4 regions of the Polycladomyces abyssicola genome follow, and region 2 is predicted to be linked to each of the others. Evidence: predicted binding sites of a transcription regulator. Region 2 holds the regulator's gene; each other region holds the start of a gene.
The links. Region 2 encodes Rex, which represses fermentation and respiration genes when NADH is low (regulators of the CRP and FNR family bind a similar motif). Its sites were predicted from a motif close to TTGTGAAATATTTCACAA; they were not measured.
Positions count from the first base shown of each region.

Region 1: the regulator Rex is predicted to act here: its motif matches at 3,414-3,431, upstream of KI215_RS12585 (lactate permease LctP family transporter).
Region 3: the regulator Rex is predicted to act here: its motif matches at 2,333-2,350, upstream of cydD (thiol reductant ABC exporter subunit CydD).
Region 4: the regulator Rex is predicted to act here: its motif matches at 1,509-1,526, upstream of KI215_RS12500 (ubiquinol oxidase subunit II).

Region 1 covers NZ_AP024601.1:2,504,229-2,508,929, reverse strand. Annotated here, with positions in the region: gene cobT (nicotinate-nucleotide--dimethylbenzimidazole phosphoribosyltransferase) at 1-540, shown strand, start outside; gene KI215_RS12590 (L-lactate dehydrogenase) at 666-1,610, opposite strand; gene KI215_RS12585 (lactate permease LctP family transporter) at 1,664-3,301, opposite strand; gene cydB (cytochrome d ubiquinol oxidase subunit II) at 3,674-4,687, opposite strand.
Region 2 covers NZ_AP024601.1:339,558-344,258, forward strand. Annotated here, with positions in the region: gene KI215_RS01775 (ammonium transporter) at 1-437, shown strand, start outside; gene KI215_RS01780 (hypothetical protein) at 464-616, opposite strand; gene KI215_RS01785 (5-formyltetrahydrofolate cyclo-ligase) at 694-1,290, shown strand; gene KI215_RS01790 (molybdopterin-binding protein) at 1,337-2,338, shown strand; gene KI215_RS01795 (redox-sensing transcriptional repressor Rex) at 2,456-3,124, shown strand; gene tatC (twin-arginine translocase subunit TatC) at 3,164-3,931, shown strand; gene groES (co-chaperone GroES) at 4,272-4,556, shown strand; gene groL (chaperonin GroEL) at 4,618-4,701, shown strand, end outside.
Region 3 covers NZ_AP024601.1:2,496,423-2,501,123, reverse strand. Annotated here, with positions in the region: gene cydC (thiol reductant ABC exporter subunit CydC) at 1-220, opposite strand, end outside; gene cydD (thiol reductant ABC exporter subunit CydD) at 217-2,070, opposite strand; gene hpf (ribosome hibernation-promoting factor, HPF/YfiA family) at 2,642-3,190, shown strand; gene hcp (hydroxylamine reductase) at 3,425-4,701, shown strand, end outside.
Region 4 covers NZ_AP024601.1:2,484,142-2,488,842, forward strand. Annotated here, with positions in the region: gene qoxB (cytochrome aa3 quinol oxidase subunit I) at 1-506, opposite strand, end outside; gene KI215_RS12500 (ubiquinol oxidase subunit II) at 544-1,437, opposite strand; gene KI215_RS12505 (aldo/keto reductase) at 1,971-3,008, opposite strand; gene adhP (alcohol dehydrogenase AdhP) at 3,060-4,070, opposite strand; gene KI215_RS12515 (Crp/Fnr family transcriptional regulator) at 4,583-4,701, shown strand, end outside.

The DNA.
Region 1 (4,701 bases), 1.0 Mb from region 2:
GGCGTCGGGGAAATGGGCATCGGTAACACAACGCCGGCCACGGCCATTGCCGCGGTGATAACTGGCAGTCCGGTTGATCAGTTGACGGGACGCGGCGCCGGAGTGGACGACGCGGGAATGCTTCGAAAGATTCGCGTCATCGAGCAGGCGATCCGCGTCAACCAACCGGATCCGCAGGATCCTGTGGATGTGCTGGCCAAAGTGGGAGGGTTGGAGATTGCTGCGATGGCGGGGGTGATGTTGGGAGGTGCGCTGGAGCGCATGCCGGTCGTGATCGACGGGCTCATTTCCACCTCTGCCGCGATGATCGCTGTAGGTTTGAGCGAACGTGTGAAGCCGTATTTGTTTGCCTCCCATTTGTCTGAGGAACCGGCACATCGCATCTTATTGGAGAAGTTGGGATTAACGCCGCTGATTCATGCCCGGATGCGACTGGGAGAGGGAACCGGAGCGGCGCTGTTGTTTCCGATGATGGAGGCAGCCGTGGCATTGATGCGGGAAATGGCCACCTTTGCCGATTTGGGACTGGAGGGACCTTAATCCACTTTCTTTGGTGGATTTGTCATGTAAATGGTGATATTGTAGGGAACCCTTGTCCCTGGGGTGACTTCACCAGGTGGAAACAAGTCGGGGAAAGGGTTCCCGAATGAATCACTGAAGGGGGCTTAAACAACTTTTTTCAATACTTGACTTAACACTTGTGCCGAATGATGCAGTTTTTCCAGTTCCTCCTCTTGCAAATTCAACTCGATCACTTCGCGTATGCCTGAACGATTCACAACTGCTGGAACACCGATATAAATATCCTTTAACCCATATTCGCCACGGAGTAGCGTGGAAACAGTTAACACTGAGTTTTCATCGTTTAAGATGGCGCGAGTTAAACGAGCCAGTCCCATTGCGATTCCATAGTAAGTGGCTCCTTTGCGTTCAATGATATGGTAGGCTGCATCGCGTACATTGACAAAAATTTGCTCCAGTTCATCCTGGTTCGGACCGCTTCCTTCTCTTAAATAGTCCGAAATCGGACGGGTTCCAATATGGGCATGACTCCATACGGGCAATTCCGTATCCCCGTGTTCCCCGATGATATAGGCATGTACATTCTGTGGATTCACTTGATAAGCTTCACCGAGTAGATAGCGCAAGCGAGCTGTATCGAGGATGGTACCCGATCCAATCACACGGTGAGCGGGCATGCCGGAATACTTCCATGTCGCATAAGATAGGATATCAACCGGGTTTGTCGCAACCAAGAACAATCCATCAAAACCGCTTTTCATCACTTCGCCGATAATGGATTGAAAGATTTTCGCGTTCTTATCCACAAGATCGAGACGGGTTTCTCCAGGCTGCTGGTTGGCACCGGCGGTGATCACCACGAGGTCCGCATCTCTACAATCACTATAATCTCCAGCCCAGATGCGCATCGGTGAACCAAATGGCAAGGCATGATTCAGATCCATCGCGTCCCCTTCCGCTTTTTTCTTGTTAATGTCAATCAACACCAATTCGTTAGCCAAACCTTGGTTCAATACCGCATATGCATAGCTCGATCCAACAAAACCTGTTCCAATTAAAGCGATTTTGGTTACTTTCGACACTTTCATATGGGACAACTCCTTTATTCTGAATATAAGATTTGGCTAGTACCTGCCATAGATCACAGGAGAAAGCGGAATATATATGCCAGCAGATAGGTAAAGATGCAGGTGATGAATAGTAAAGCCAAACTATATTTCAAAGTGGAGCGGAACAAACTGGATTCCTTGCCGGCTTCACCCACTGCTGCCGAAGCAATCGCTACCGATTGTGGACTGAGCAATTTCCCCATCACCCCCCCACTGGTATTGGCAGAGACGAGCAAGCTCGGTGATGTCCCGATCTGTTGTGCCGTCACCAGTTGCAGGTGAGCAAACAGAGCGTTGTTGGCGACAACCGATCCCGTCAGGAATACGCCGATCCAACCCAGAACAGGTGAGAAGAATGGGAATAACTTACCGGTTTTCGATAAAGCTAAGCCTAAGGTGGACGAAATGCCCGAGTAGTTGGCAATATAAGCAAAAGCGAGTACGAAACCGATGGTGACAATGGGTTTCCACAGTTCAAGCAATGTTTCTTTGATCAATTGAACTGTTGTTCGCATATTGACTCGGAACAACAGGAGGGTCAGGATCACAGAGAGCAAGATCGCTGTACCTGTCGAAGATAACCAGTCCAGTTTGAAAACCGCATCATATGGCGTCAGCTCCTTGGCGATCGGCGGGGCAATCAACACATGTTGATGCAGTCCGGGAATTTTTATCTTGGTGACAAGAGATTCCAATGGCCCTCCTTGGTCGAATAAATGTTTAAAGGCTTTGCTGCTCCAGATGCTGACCATGACCGTCAGGATGTAAAACGGGGACCATGCCTTGATGATCTGTCCCATTGTCACACGCCTAGAGCGGACAGTTTGTGTACCATTGTCAAGATGGAAAATGTTTTTTGGTTTCCAGAACTTCGAGAACAGTGTTAAAGCACCCATACTGATTAGAGAGGAAGTTATGTTAGCCAACTCGGGACCGATAAAAGTGACGGTCAAGTATTGTGCCGCTGCATACGATCCTCCGACAACGAGCAGTGCGGGAAATACTTCTCTGACACCGCGAAATCCATCCAAAATCCAAACCATCAAAAACGGAACAAAGAAAGAAATGATAGGTAATTGGATCCCCAGAATTTTAGACAACACGAGTTTATCGATGCCGGAGACTTGACCGGCCACAATGACCGGAATCCCCATTGCCCCAAAAGCTCCAGATGCGGCATTGGCAATCAAGCAAAGCGAGGCTGCTTGCAATGGTTGAAAGCCCAGTTCGACGAGCAATGCGGCAGAGATGGCAATCGGAACCCCAAATCCCGCCGCGCCTTCCAGAAATGCGTTAAACGAAAATCCGATCAACAAAAGTTGCAACCGTTGATCGTCGGAGATCGAGATGATACTGGATCGAATCACATCGAAATTGCCCGTTTTTACCGTGATCTTATACAGTAAAACAGCTGTAACCACGATCCAGGCGATTGGCCATAAACTATAGGCAAAACCAAAACCAACTGCACCCAGTGTCATAGAAATTGGCATGCGATAAACGAAGATGGCAATCACGAAGGCGATGAACGTTGTATAGAAAGCGGCTATATATCCTTTCAGACGTAAGATTGTTAAAGATATCACAAAGAAGAGTATCGGAATGGCAGATACGAATGCTGACAGCCATAACTGGTGAAGAGGATCATAAGTTTGTGTCCACATGTCCATAGGGAACACCCCTTCAAGCAGATCAGGGGATGAGCTCATCCATTCACTGCGAAACAGTATTGATTGTTCAGCTTCATTATACTCCCAGACGTAGATCAATGGGATGAATAATTTGTGAATAATTTCACGTAAATGCATGATAGAGAATAATAAACGATTCCGATTAACGCTATTAATCCTTGTAATTAAAGGATTTTTGCGATATGTGATGTGGGGGATGGAACAATAATTATGTGATATATTGAACAAATAGATCTGTGTGTATGAGACACTGGCACTTCCCAATTGGCGTTCGGTACCTTTCCCACAGGAGTTTGGCTTGATGTGGGGTGACCCGGATCGCACAAAAAAGGCCCTTTTCAGGGGCCCTTGTCAATAATCCAGGTGACCACCTGGACGCAGACGGTGTCGAAATACCCAATAAGTCCAAGCTTGATACGCCAAAACAAACGGTAACACAATGACAGTGATGATCGTCATCACGCGCAACGAATAGGGTCCCGATGCAGCGTTGTAGATCGTGAGACTCCAGTCGGGATTGAGGGAGCTGATCATGACGCGCGGAAACAAATGGAGAAAAACTGTGATTGATGAGAATACGATTGTCAGGCTGGTCATTAAAAACGCCCATCCGTCGCGTTTGGCGTATATGAAAAAGGGCACAGACAATAACGTCATGGCTGCCAGCACAGGTACTCCACCGGGGTCGATACCGGTTTTGCTGAACAGGTCAGTATTATAGAAACATATGACGGCAAACAAGAACATCACCAGACTGGTAAGCGCCCCGATACCCCTTGCGGTTTCCCTCGCCCTTGCCTGCATCTCGCCTACTGTGCGAAGGGAGATGTACAGCGCACCGCTTAACGTTGAAAGCAGCAGCAAACTTAATCCACCCATGATACTGAAAGGCGTAATGAGGCTCCAGAAAGTACCGACATAGTTCATGTGGGAGTCGATGGGTACACCACGTATAAAGTTGGCGATCGCTACACCCCATAGAAAGGGCGGCAGAACACTTCCCACAAACAGAAGCCAGTCCCAAGTGGAACGCCATCGCGGATTACTGATTTTACTGCGAAACTCAAAGGCCACTGCACGTACAATCAGCGCCACCAATAGCAGGAAAAGCGCGATGTAAAACCCGCTGAATAAAGTCGCGTACCAGTGTGGGAAAGCTGCGAACATCGCTCCGGCTGCGGTGATGAGCCAGACTTCATTCGCATCCCAGAACGGACCAATCGTGTTAATAATCAGTCGGCGTTGTTCATCCGTCCGTCCAAGAAAAGGGGTTAATATGCCAACGCCATAATCAAACCCTTCCAATACAAAAAATCCGGTAAATAATATGGCAATCAGAATGAACCAGACGATGTTAAGAATCAATGATCCTCACCTCG
Region 2 (4,701 bases):
CGGCTGCCATAGTGATCGGGTTGGTAGCCGGTGTGCTCGTGTTGTTGGCCGCCGAATGGGTGGATAAGCTGAGGGCGGACGATCCCGTGGGTGCCGTGGCTGTTCATGGATTTAACGGAGCGTTTGGTACCATCGCCGTCGGCTTGTTTGACCTGAAGGATGGTCTCCTGACCAATGGTCAGACCCACCTGTTGACCGTGCAACTGACGGGGGCAGTAGCGGCTTCGGTATGGGGGTTTGTATCAGCATTTGTTGTGGGCTTGTTGGTCAAAAAACTGATGGGGATCAGAGTGGCCGTCGAGGAAGAAGAGCAGGGTCTCGATCCAGTGTATCACGGCATTGCTTCTGATAAGTCAGATCAGGAGTCACAACCTGCACTGAGCGCGGTGCCTGCTCGGGCGGTGACTTCATCGGGAAGCTTGGCGTCAAGAGGCTGAGCGGATAGAGATGTTTTGTTAACCACTCAGGCAGATTTATACTGTATCTGCCTGAGCGTTTTTTCATCATTTTCCTTAAAACGAAGCGTATTTTGCCCTCGGTCCATCATCAACCACATAGGGGCGAAGAGAGTTGTTCCAACGCCATCGATCGGATGGCTTTTTTGTTTTGAAGGCATGAAGTGCCCTCTTTCAGTTACAATGATGAAGAGTGGATCATGGAAAAATGCTGTTTGAAGGAAGGGGAAGCAACGCCGTGGATCAAAAAGAAGAAAAAAAACGGCTGCGAACGCGACTGCTCCGATTGCGGGAGACGATGGACGCTGAGACAGTGCGGCGTTGGTCGCGTGCTGTCACGGAAACATTGGTGGATTTGGAATCGTTTCGACGTGCCGGTACGGTCTTTTTTTATCTCCCCTTTCGAAACGAGGTGGATACATGGGATGCGATCCGGTTCGCATGGCAAGCGGGCAAGCGCGTGGTGGTGCCAAAGACGGACCCGAAAACAAAAACGATGGAATTGTATGCGATCCACCCTGATACACCGTTGATCGAGGGAGCATACGGGATCCTGGAACCTCCCGAAGAACCCGGCCGGTGCGTGATACCCGCAGCAGTGGACTTGGCTGTGGTTCCGGGGGTTGGATTTGATGAAAAGGGATACCGCCTCGGTTATGGGGGCGGCTATTATGACCGGTTTTTCTCAGGAGCGGGAGCTGGCATGATCCGGGTTGGTGTGGCTTATCCGTTTCAAATGGTGGAAACTGTTTTCCCTGAAGTACACGATCAACGGATGCATGTCGTCATCACGCCGGAGCGGGTCTGGCATTGTGCCGATGTAAGTGATCTGTGACTTCCCGGACGGATCTACCGTTAAAATAGATAGGAGGGGAAGGAAGATGAAGAGCAAGTTAAAAGAAGTGCGAACCCAAGAAGCGGTTGGAATGGTGTTGGCGCATGATTTGACGGCGGTCGTTCCCGGTAAATTTAAAGGACCGTTGTTTCGCAAGGGACATACCATTCGTGAAGAGGATATCGAAAAACTGCTGAATATCGGTAAAGAGCATATATACGTATTGGAACTGGCCGAAGGGGAACTGCACGAAGATGATGCGGCGCATCGGATTGCCCGCGCTGCGATGCGCTCGGATGAGGCGTTGGAGCTGACTCGTCCGAAAGAGGGGAAAGTAGATATCGTATCACGGATTGACGGTTTGCTTCGGGTGGATGTACCGACGTTAACAGCGATCAACCGTGTGGAACATGTCGTTCTATCCACGTTGAAAACGCACACGCCTGTCCGGAAGGGACAACAGGTGGCCGCAGCCCGCGTGATCCCATTGGTGGTGCCGGAAAGCCGTATCAAGCAAGTGGAGACGATTGCCGGTCGGCAGGAACATCCCGTGCTGGAGGTGTTGCCCTTCCGTCCGCACCGGGTCGGTGTGGTGACGACCGGAAGCGAGGTGTATCATGGTCGGATTCAGGATGGCTTCGGTCCGGTCGTACGAGAAAAGGTGGAACAGTACGGTTCCAAAGTGATCGGGCAGACATTTGCCGATGATGACAAGGAGATGATCGCCCAACAAATCCGCGCATTTGCCGATCAGGGGGCCGACTTGATTCTCGTCACCGGCGGTATGTCGGTCGACCCGGACGACCGTACACCGGGTGCCATTGCGGACCTGGGAGCTGATATTGTCAGTTACGGTACCCCGATGTTGCCCGGGTCGATGTTGTTGATTGCTTACTACCGCGGGATTCCGCTGATGGGGCTTCCCGGATGCGTGTTGCACGATCCGTTCACTTCGTTTGACGTCTTTTTGCCTCGTATCCTGGCGGGTGAGAAAATTACGCGGGAGGATATCATCACATTGGGCCACGGTGGCTTACATGCGTGTTAATCTTGCAGGTGAAATGGCTCCGTTGTATGATGTTGATAGCAACACTTTGTGAAATTTGACACGATCGGCAAATGAGAACACACGGTCTCAGCGGACCGTTCGGGTATGGAGGCGAAAATGGCTGATCAGAAGATTCCCCAAGTAACCGCGAAACGGTTACCCTTGTATTACCGGTATTTGGAGAAGTTGCACGCCATTGGGAAGCAACGTGTGTCTTCTGCCCAGCTGAGCGAAGCCTTGCAGATCGACCCGGCAACCATTCGACGTGATTTTTCGTATTTGGGAGAGTTGGGAAAGAAGGGATACGGGTACAACGTCAATTATCTGCTTCAGTTTTTGCGGGATTTCCTCAAGCAGGACGAAGTAACCAACGTGGTTCTGGTCGGTGTCGGTAATCTGGGCACGGCGCTGTTGCGTTACAATTTCTACCGCAGTCACAATACCAAGATCGTAGCGGGATTTGATATCGATTCCAACAAAGTGGGTAAGGAGATTGACGGCATCCCCATTTTTTCGATCGATCGTTTTGCGGAAGTGAAGGATTTGCACAATGTCGAGGTAGCGATCCTGACGGTGCCGGCCAATGTCGCCCAGCAAGTCACGGACCGCATGGTAGCAGCGGGGATTCGGGGGATCTTGAACTTTACGCCTGCTCGGTTGACGGCGCCACCCAGTGTACGGATCCACCACATCGATTTGACCACAGAATTGCAGACCCTGATCTACTTCCTGAAAAAATTTCCGCCTGAAGAAGATCGCGAAACCCCATCCGAAGACCACCTGTGAAAACAATACGGATGAAATCAGTGAGGGAAGGTTTGACCAATGATGGATGATCAGACTCAGCCGTTGACGGAGCACTTGGCCGAATTGCGCAAACGGATCATATGGGTATTGATATTCTTTTTCATCTTTTTGGTTGTGGGGTTTCTATATGCCGGGTCGATAATCGAGTGGGTGAAAAAGGATGTTCCCGACAACATCTCGTTTCATATCTTTTCACCTGGTGAGGCGTTTCGCATCTACATGGGATCGGCCTTTCTCATCGCGGTGATCTTTACGCTGCCCGTTGCGCTCTGGCACATTTGGAGATTTGTCGAACCTGGTTTGCGTCCGCGCGAACGCCAAGTGACACTCAGCTACATTCCACTGGCGATCCTATTGTTTTTCGGTGGTTTGCTGTTTGCCTATAAGGTGATTTTTCCGTATGTGATCGGGTTTTCGGCCAATTTGACGCGAGAGTTGGGGGCACAGGAGACATACGGGCTGTATGATTATTTCCGGTTCATGTTCAACATCGTCTTTCCGATCGCGTTTTTGTTTGAGCTGCCGATTTTGGTTATGTTTTTGACGCGGCTCTCCATCATCACGCCTGCATTTTTGCAGAAAGCCCGCCGGTTTGCCTATTTGGCGTTGGTAGTGTTCTCCACTTTGATTTCGCCGCCGGATATTGTCACCAACATCTTGATCGCCTTACCGATGATTGTGCTGTATGAGATCAGTGTGGTCATCTGCATGTGGGTGTACCGGCGGATGCAACGGGAGGCGGAAGTGGAGATGGAAAAGAACGATGACAGTGAGCCGACGGCATAACCATCATGGGGGAACGACCGATTGATTACGTTAACCCGATCACTCGAGGATATGCTGGGGAGGCGGGAAAGGACTTTTCACGCTTCTCGTCTGCATCATTGGATCAGGTCTGCCCTCAGCGGGTGCGTGGCGAAAGTACACGCCGGCGACCCGCTTTTTTTGTGCCCGGAATCGGGATATTTACAGTGGTTTTCCACTCCCGTTCAAAATCAATTTTTTTACAATTGAGGTCTTGCAAAATGGGTATCATATGCATATCATTATAATTGGTGTTAGCACTCATTTTGGTTGAGTGCTAACAAACCCCGACAAAATGCGCTCGTGAAGGAGGGTGTTTCCCATGATCAAACCCTTGGGCGATCGCGTGGTAATTGAGGCGATCGAAAAAGAAGAAAAAACGGCCAGCGGTATCGTGTTGCCGGAAACGGCGAAAGAGAAACCGCAAGAAGGAAAAGTTATCGCTGTGGGTACCGGTCGTTATGAAAACGGCGAAAAAATCGCGCTGGAAGTGAAAGAAGGCGACCGCGTGATCTTCTCCAAATACGCGGGAACTGAAGTAAAAGTGGGAGATAAAGAATATCTCATCTTGCGTGAAAACGATATCCTGGCGATTGTGGAAGAGTAAACCGGCTTGACAACATCTTACTGAAATAAAACCACCCTACATATAGGAGGGGGAAGCGATCATGGCGAAAGAAATCAAATTTAGTGAAGATGCGCGTCGTGCGATGTTGCGCGGTGTGGACGCGCTGGCGAACGCTGTGAAAGTA
Region 3 (4,701 bases), 1.0 Mb from region 2:
AAATGGTGGCAGGGTGAAGAGCCGCTTTGGAAATCAGGTAACCGGAAGTTGCCATCAGCCCAATGTTTGCTCCTACAGTACAAAAACGAAGCAGGATGGACAGGGTAAAGCGCCAGGGAAATGGCCGTTGAAATTGAAACAAACGGACGATCACTCTCCAGAGCGACAACTGTACCTGTCTATTTTTCGGTGTCATTCTCTGTATCACCGGTCTGCTCATGCTTCTTCACCTCCTGCATACGCGGTGCGCAATCGCCGATACATTCCTTGAACAGCCATCAATTCCGATTGACTTCCTTGTTCAACAATCTTACCGTCTTCCATTACAATGATCCGATTCGCCCGATTCACTGTGCTCAGACGATGAGCAACCACAATCACCGTGCGCCCCGCAAGAAGCCGCGTGATCCCTTCCTGCATCGAAGATTCGGTTTCCGGGTCAAGGTGGGCGGTAGGTTCATCGAGCAGCACCAGCGGAGCGTCCTTGAGCAAAGCCCGTGCCACCGCTAATCTTTGGATCTGCCCCCCGCTTAAACCGTATCCGCCTTCACCCAAGGGAGTGTTGTACCCTTGGGGCAAAGAGACAATCCAATCATGTGCCTTTGCCGTACGCGCAGCCGAAATAACCTCCTCCATTGAAGCGTTGGGTCGAGCCAGGCGCAAATTATCCATAACGGTGCCGGCAAAGATATGCGTGTGTTGACGTAACACCGCCATTCGTCTTCGCCATTCGTCGATTGGCCAATCGCTTAACGCTTGACCATTGATAAGGATCTCCCCAGCCGTTGGGCGCAAAAAACCCTGCAATAGGTCGAGGAGTGTGCTTTTACCCGCTCCACTGGGCCCGACCAGCGCCAGTGTTTCACCTGGGCGAACAGTTAGATTGATATCATGTAATATAGGTGGCAATCCGGGATCATATGAAAAAGTGACATCGACGAAATCAATTGTGAACGGTTCATTCCGCGATCCATGATGAGTTGGTATCCACGGTTCCCTCTTTGCCCCTTGTTTGGGTTGCAAATCCCTGTGGATATCATTGTAAGATGCACAGGATACACGCATATCCTTTTGGATCTTCCAACCATCCTGAACCAGGCCGGGCGACTTGGCTTCGAGAATCTCGAATATTCTTCCGGCAGCCGTCACTCCGTTGAGACCTGCATGAAACTCGCTCCCCAGTGCCCGAAGGGGCTGAAAAAATTCAGGTGTCAACAACAGGATCAAAAAGGCCGTGAAAAAGGGCATACGATCAGCAACCAAGCGTAAGCCGAGTGTAACGGCGACAACTGCTGTACTCAGTGTGGCAAATAATTCCAGTAAAAAAGAAGACAAAAAAGCAACCCGAAGGGTACGCATCGTCGCCAGGCGATAGGCTTCACTGGCTCGGCCCATCCACTCCGCCCGAGCCTTGCTGCGTCCAAAAATCTTCAGCGTGGTCAAGCCCTCCAGGACATCGAGAAACCGTGCTGCGAGCAAGCTCAATTGTTGCCATTGACGTGAGCTGGCCGATTCCGCCGCCTTGCCGATCAAAATCATAAAGAATACGATCAACGGCGCAGCCACTGCAAGAATGAATGCCGTTAAACTGTCGCGTGTCAGCACGAAACCGAAAATGGCCAACGGCATCAACGCCGACAGTGCCATTTGCGGAAGATATCGGGATAAAAAGCTTTCCAATTGTTCAATCCCGGTCATCGCCGTGTTGACCAACTCGCCGCGTTGCTCTTGGGCTGACCAAACCGGTCCAAGACGCAGCAGATGTGCGATCAGCCGACGACGCAAATCCGTTTTCACACGCACGGCCAGATGCGCGGCGACCGCCTGATCCAGCCAAGTGAGAACACCGCGGGTGATGATGAGCCCGAATAAGATCCAGAGCCACGGACTTACCTGATGCAATGGAGCGTGTTCCAAAAACACAGCGTTGACCACGCGGGCCAGATAATAGGCCTGAAGGATCAACAGCACTCCGCTCGTCAACCCCACTCCCACGGTAACGGCCAGGAGCACGCGAACCATTGGTATTTGTCGTACAAGCTGCTTGATATGTATACGAATCTCCTTCAATTGTCGAAGCCCCTCCACCCGCGAATCAACTGCGGCAAAATTGATCATTGGCCACTATTGAACAGTTTTGCCGTTCACAATGGTCATATACCATTAGGATTTTTCATTGTGACTTCTAGCAATTTGGGTGCTATCTGTGCCATCGTTTGGAATCTTGATTCGCGGTAGACAACTTGTCATGAGACGAGTAGTTGCTCCTTACTAACCGCGGAGAGGACCATCATGGCATTCAATACGGTTTCATCAAGATGCATAAGCGAGTTTGTAAATCATTTCACGTGGTTTCCATTCGCCCATGCTTTAAACTTTTAAGATTAGTCAAGTGATAAAACGTTTACCGTAATACTGATTTTCTGTGAACACCCCCTTTTTTGTGAAATTTATCACATTAACTTTGTCTCATATGGCTTATGCTATTTACACAGACAAAATTTCAATTTCACTTCGGGAGTGTGAAACCTTTGGATAAATAGGCAAAAATAGCCATCATTACACCGTCTTTGAAGGGGTGTCATCTGGACATCAAGGTTCATGGAAACACGTTGATAAAGCGAAAAGGGGGGTTCGCTTCATGAATTATGTCATTCGTGGCAACAACTTCGACGTGACGGATGCTTTGCGGAGTTTTATCGAAAAAAAGATCAGCCGTCTGGAAAAGTATTTCGACCCCCCTCCTTCCGCCGATGCACACATTGCCCTCAGCGTGATTCACGATGATCACAAGGTAGAAGTGACGATTCCTTTTCCGGGCGTGCTGGTTCGCGCGGAGGAAAAAAGCGCGGACATGTATGCGTCCATTGATCTGGTCGTGGAAAAATTGGAACGGCAGATACGGAAGTATAAAACCAAGATCAACCGCAAACTCCGTCAGGAAGGAAGCCTCCGTTCGCAGCTTGTTGAAAACGGAAACACCGCTAACGCTTTGGTGGATGAGGAAGCCGAACCCAAAGTGGTGCGCACGAAGCGTTTTCAATTAAAACCGATGGACGTGGAAGAAGCCATCATCCAGATGGAACTGCTCGGACATCACTTCTTTGTGTTCTTCAACGCAGAGACTGATGAAGTGAACGTAGTATACCGCAGAAAAGACGGGCGTTACGGTTTGATCGAGCCCGAGTGAGGATATGCAAATACTTCTGAGAAACAAAAGGGTGAAGCCGGAAAACACCCTCTGCCCTCAAAAGCAGCGCTCTCCGACAAAGAATGACCTTGACAAGCTTGGGGGACCACGAACGATATCCATGGTATGGATAAAACAAATCAATAGATAAGAGTCATTTATGTGGCTGACACAGAGTTTCTGCAATAGCTTGGATGGATTCACGTGAGTTATGTGAGAAGGAGGAAGGGAAATATGTTTTGTCACCAATGTGAGCAGACACCAATGGGTGGATGTAAAATTATCGGAGTTTGTGGAAAAAACGAAGTGATCGCTAGTTTGCAAGATATTTTGGTTTTTGGGTTAAAAGGGATCGCTGCATATCGTACACATGCTTATCAGCTCGGATATACCGACCCGTTTGTAGATGCTACCACACATGAAGCACTTTACATGACACTGACCAATTCCAACTTTAATGAGCAAGAGCATTTTGAGATGGCGATGAAAGTTGGGCAAGCAGCGATCCGGGTTATGGAATTGCTAGATCGTGCTCATACAGAACGCTTTGGGATTCCACAGCCCGTTCGTGTTAGCCAAAATAAAATAGAAGGAAAAGCAATTTTGGTAACAGGGCATAATTTGCTTGCACTTGAAAAATTATTAGAGCAAACGATGGATAAAGGGATTAACATTTATACACATTCCGAAATGTTACCAGCACATGGTTATCCTCAACTGAAAAAGTATCCTCATTTAAAAGGGAACATCGGTAAATCATGGTTTGATCAAAGAAGGCTGTTTGAAAAATTCCCGGGCGCTATTTTAGCAACAACGAACTGTGTCATGCCCATTAAAGGTACGTATGCAGACCGCTTCTTCTCTTACGATGTAGCAGGGCTTGAAGGAGTACAAAAAATTGAAAATGATGATTTTACACCATTGATCAAGCGTGCTTTAGAGCTTCCAGAAGTGAATATAGAGTCTGATCAAGAGCTCGTTACAGGCTTCCACCATGAGACAGTACTAGGAATGGCACCGGAAATTATCCAGGCTGTGAAAGATGGAAAAATTAAGCGCTTCTTTGTCATTGCAGGTTGTGACGCTCCAGGGAAAGGTGGGGAATATTATCGAAAATTAGCCACATCCTTGCCACCTGAAACGGTTATTCTAACCACTTCTTGCGGCAAGTTCCGCTTTAACGATGTAGATTACGGAGTAGTACCAGGTACAGATATTCCACGCTATATTGATTTAGGGCAATGTAATAATTCGATTTCCACTGTGAAGATTGCGGCTGCACTAGCCGAAGCATTTGGATGTGAGGTAAACGAACTGCCAGTCAGTATCGTGTTATCTTGGTTTGAGCAAAAAGCAGTTGCCATCCTATTGGGGTTGTTAAGCTTAGGTATTCAAGATATCCGTATTGGACCGAAAGCTCCTGAGTTTATTTCGCCAGGCGTGTTGCAAGTATTACAAGAGAGATTTGGCTTAAAATTGATTGGGGATGTACAAGCAGATATGCAAGTCAT
Region 4 (4,701 bases), 1.1 Mb from region 2:
TAACTTACCCATCCTGCATCGGGGGAACCCCCGAGGATAAAGGAAAGGTTAAACAACAGAGCGCCAAAGAAAAACAACCAAAAACTTACTGCGTTCAAGAAAGGAAACGCTACGTCACGTGCTCCGATTTGCAGAGGAACCGCGATGTTCATCATGGCAAAAATCAAAGGCATCGCCACGAACAAAATCATGATGGTTCCGTGCGTAGAAAAGATTTCATTGTAATGTTGTGAATCCAAAAAGTTCATATTTGGAAAGGCAAGTTGGGTTCGCATGAGAAGAGCGTCTACGCCGCCTCGAAACAGCATCAGCAGAGCGCAAATCAGATACATGATCCCGATCTTTTTATGATCAACGGTGGTAATCCACTCGCGCCACAGCCATCCCCATTTCTTGAAGTACGTCAACGCAAATATGATGCCCAGCAGTGTCAAAACAGCGGCAACCGCTGACATCTGAATCAACGGGTCAGCATTCCGCAAATATTCCACAATCTGATTGATCATCCTGATTTCCCACCTTTCTCCTCTCTTCTACAAACAATTAATGGTGCTCATGGCTCTCATGCTCTCCATGATGCATGCGCCAGTACATTCCACCGTTTTTATCGACAATCTCTCTATACAGTGTTGCCGGATACGAGGAATAAAGCTGTTTGTCGGCAATGCTTGGCTTGACGAGCTGATTGTATTTTTCCTTCGTCAAAGGAGGTGCAGATGCTTTGACACTTTTCACCCACAACTCAAACTCAGCCTGCGGTTTGGCGACCACTTGAAAGTTCATGTGCGCAAATCCTTTTCCAGTAAAGTTGGCTCCTTTACCGTCGTATACTCCGGGACGGTCTGCCTGCAGCCACAGGTACATCTCCATTCCCGGCATGGTGTACATCTGTCCGCCCAACTGCGGTACCCAAAACGAGTTCATGGGTGCGTCTGCCGTCAACACGAATTGCACAGGTACTCCAGCAGGAATTTCAACGTAATTGACCGTCGCGATGTTCGATTCAGGATAGAAAAACATCCACTTCCAATCCAACGAAACCACTTGAATGGTCATTGGCTTTTGATTGGATGGCGGACGGGTCAGGGCAAATGTATCACGAACGGTAAATACTCCAAGAATGGCGACGATCAGTATGGGAATGCCCCACCAGATTACTTCCAGAATTTTGCTATCATCCCAATTTGGAGTGTAAGGTGCCTTGTTCCCGGGACGATCCCGGTAACGATACACCACATACACCATAATGGCCAGGACGGGAATCACAACTAGCATAGACAAAAGAAAGGTAATCATGATGTTCCAATTTTCAGTTCGCGCGACAGGACCGGCAGGATCGAGAAGGACAAATCGGTCACTGCATCCGGTCAACAGGAATAACAGAGCGAAGCTGAAAAGAACTTGTTTTAGCCGACTTGATATCCCCGTTTTCTTCACAGGTTTCACACTCCCATAGTCAGACTGAATTTTTGTCTGTGGAATGATGTAAGCGGTATCAGACGAAGTGAATGTGATGAATTTCACAAAAAGGCTGTCCACAGAATACCGGCGTTCGTTATCGTTTTGTCCTTAACCACTCATAAACCATATTTCATAGTGAAACTGAATTTTGTCTGTGTAAAAGAGTGTAAGCGTTATCGGGCTAAGCTATTGTGATGGATGTCACAAAAGAAAGAGGTGTTCACAGAATATCGACATTGCGGTTACAATTTTGTCACTTAACAGGGCGTGTCCGCATTGTTTTCCCAGCTTGCTCGCCCGCACCCTGCCCGGAAGCAGACCATGGCCTCTGAACCGGAAAGACAAAGTGCGCTTCATAGAGGAAATGACCCGTGATTCGATCCTCACGCTTTACCGGTTCATCGTTCGGTTGGGCTCAAGACTCGCTCATCCGGGAAAACCTCTCCCTATCACGGAATAAACAGACACGCCCGAACTCAAGAAGATATTTGCGTTTCCCGCTGCAGTGATTAACGGGCCGCCACGGGTGTCGGCTTGATTTTGCTGTTGGAGAACGGCTGTTTCAATTGCTCTTTCATGCCAGTTTCCCACAACTCTTCGATCATCTTCAGTTCCTCTTCTGTAAGCGGCGTTTTCTCCGTCGCCTCCGCAAATTCGCGCAAGTTCTCTTCACTGGTGATATTGGGCAAGACCGATTTGATCACAGGGCTAGCCAAAGAGAAGAGAATGGCTGCTTGACCGATGGTCCGGTCCGTTCCTTCGTACAGGAATTTCAACCGTCGAACCGCGTCCAGTCCGGTTTTCATCCACTCGATCGGTCGGTGGGAGCGGTGGTCTCGTTTATCGAAATGCTTGTCCGGATCATAGGTGCCGTCGAGGAGACCTGATGCATGCGGAACGCGGACAATCAAGGATTTGTTCAGCTTTTCGGCCTCCCGGATCAGATCACGGGCAGGATCTTGCTCCAGCAAGTTGTGAATGATTTGCGCCATGTCATACCGCTTGTCACGGAGCGTGGCCAATCCCTCGTCCCGCCAGCCAAGGTCCGGTCCCAAAGCGACACCGTAGGTGCGGATTTTTCCTTCTTCCTTCAAACGTTCCAGCGTTTCCAGCACTTCCTCACTCTGGATCGCTTCCATTCGTGCGTTATGCAATTGGTAGATGTCGATCACGTCGGTCTTCAATCGGCGTAGGCTCTCTTCGCAGGATTGACGGATCGAGGCGGCATCCCACCGCTGAGGCAATTCAGAGTGTCTGCCGTGTCGGTCGCCCCGTTTGGCATAGATATCGTAGCCGAATTTGGTGGCGATCACCACTTTGTCGCGAAGTCCTTCCAACGCTTCCGCCAAGAGGGTTTCTCCTTTGCCTTGGCCGTACACGTCCGCGGTGTCAAAAAACGTAATGCCGTAATCTTCATATGCCATGCGCAACAGGCGTTTTCCGAGCATATCGTCTTTGACACCCCACCATGGTGTGGCAACGGACCAAACGCCGAAACCAACTTCAGAGACGAGCGTATCAATGCCAGGCATTTTGCGGTATTTCATCTAAATAACCTCCTTCTCGTATCTTCACCGTCACACGGTGCGATGGGGTAATTAAAATTTGAAGACCAGTCGTGCTTTCGCTTGCGCTTTTTCTACTTCTTCAAAGGCTTCGTGCACTTGATGAAGGTGTCTGGTCTCATAGATGACTTTTGTCCGCCCCTCCGCATGCAATTGGAACGTTTCCTCCAGATCGGTGCGGGTACCTACGATGGACCCAATCACCTGGATACCGTTGAAAACGGTCTCAAAAATGGGAAGCTGCACGTAGTTGTCCGCTGGCAACGCAACAAGGACGAGGCGGCCGCCGCGGCGCAGAGAATGGAAAGCTTGCTCAAAGGCCTTGGGCGAGACAGCCACGCTGATGGCTGCATCGGCGCCACCCAGTTTCTTGATCTCTTCCACAGGGTCCTGGTACCGGGCGTTGACCACATAGTCCGCTCCCAGCTCCTTGGCCAGTTGCAACTTCTTATTGAAGAGATCGACAGCCACCACCGTCGCCCCTGTCACTTTGGCGTATTGTAGGGCCAGGTGGCCGAGCCCGCCGATGCCGAAGATGGCCACGAGGTCCGACGGTCTGGCACCGGACATCTTCACCGCCTTGTAGGTGGTCACCCCGGCGCAGGTCAAGGGCGCCGCATCCAGCGGGTTGATGCCGTTAGGCACCTTGACGATGTGTTTGGCGTAGCTGATGGTGTATTCGGCGTGGGTGCCGTCGATGGAGTAACCGGTGTTAAACTGGGACTGGCACAACGTCTCCCAGCCGGAGTTGCAATATTCACAATTTCCGCATGCGTAACCCAGCCAAGGGAGAGCCACCCGGTCCCCTTCCTTGATCCCCGTTACTCCTTTTCCCACCGCCTCCACGATACCGATCCCTTCATGTCCCGGGATAAAGGGCAATTTCGGTTTGACCGGCCACTCCCCTTTGGCCGCGTGAATATCAGTGTGGCACAATCCTGAGGCTTCGACTTTTACACGAACCTGTCCCACTCCGGGTTCCGGAATATTCACTTCCTCAATGCGAACCGGTTCCGCAAAGTCCCGTATAACCGCGGCCAGTATTTTTTTAACCATCTCTTCAGATCGCACCTCCCAAAAAAGCATGATCGCCAAGATTGTGCCATTAGGGCGACGGGAGAATGGTTGGGCGTATCGGATATCAGCGAAGATGACCACGGTCACCATCCGCGATGGATACGGCCAACCCCTCACTCTCGTCAATTAGGGCCCCATGTGTTTTTCAAAGGTTTCACACTCCCATCATCATGCTGAAAATGTTGCCTGTGTACATCAGCGTAAGCCGAGTTGGAGAAAGGTAATGTGATGGATTTCACAAAAAATGGGTCGTTCACAGAAAATCTACATTACGGATATACTTAACGTAAGTGGTATCGGAAAATGCGAATGTGATATGTTTCACGATCGTTCACAGAAAGTCAACATTACGGTTGGAGTTTTGTCATTGACTACACAGAGGGATATCGTATTGAATTTTATTGGGAAAAATTTGTTTGGAAGAACGATACCTGGTTGCAACTTTGCTGCCACTCCCCCAAAAAAGTGAGGCGGTATGGATGGACCGTAAATTCGAGATTCTCAAATATGTCCCGCTGTTCAGTGAATTGACAGATGAAGATTTGGAAAAAATCGTTCGTATTGCGGTTTTACGGCACTATCGAAAGAATTCAACGAT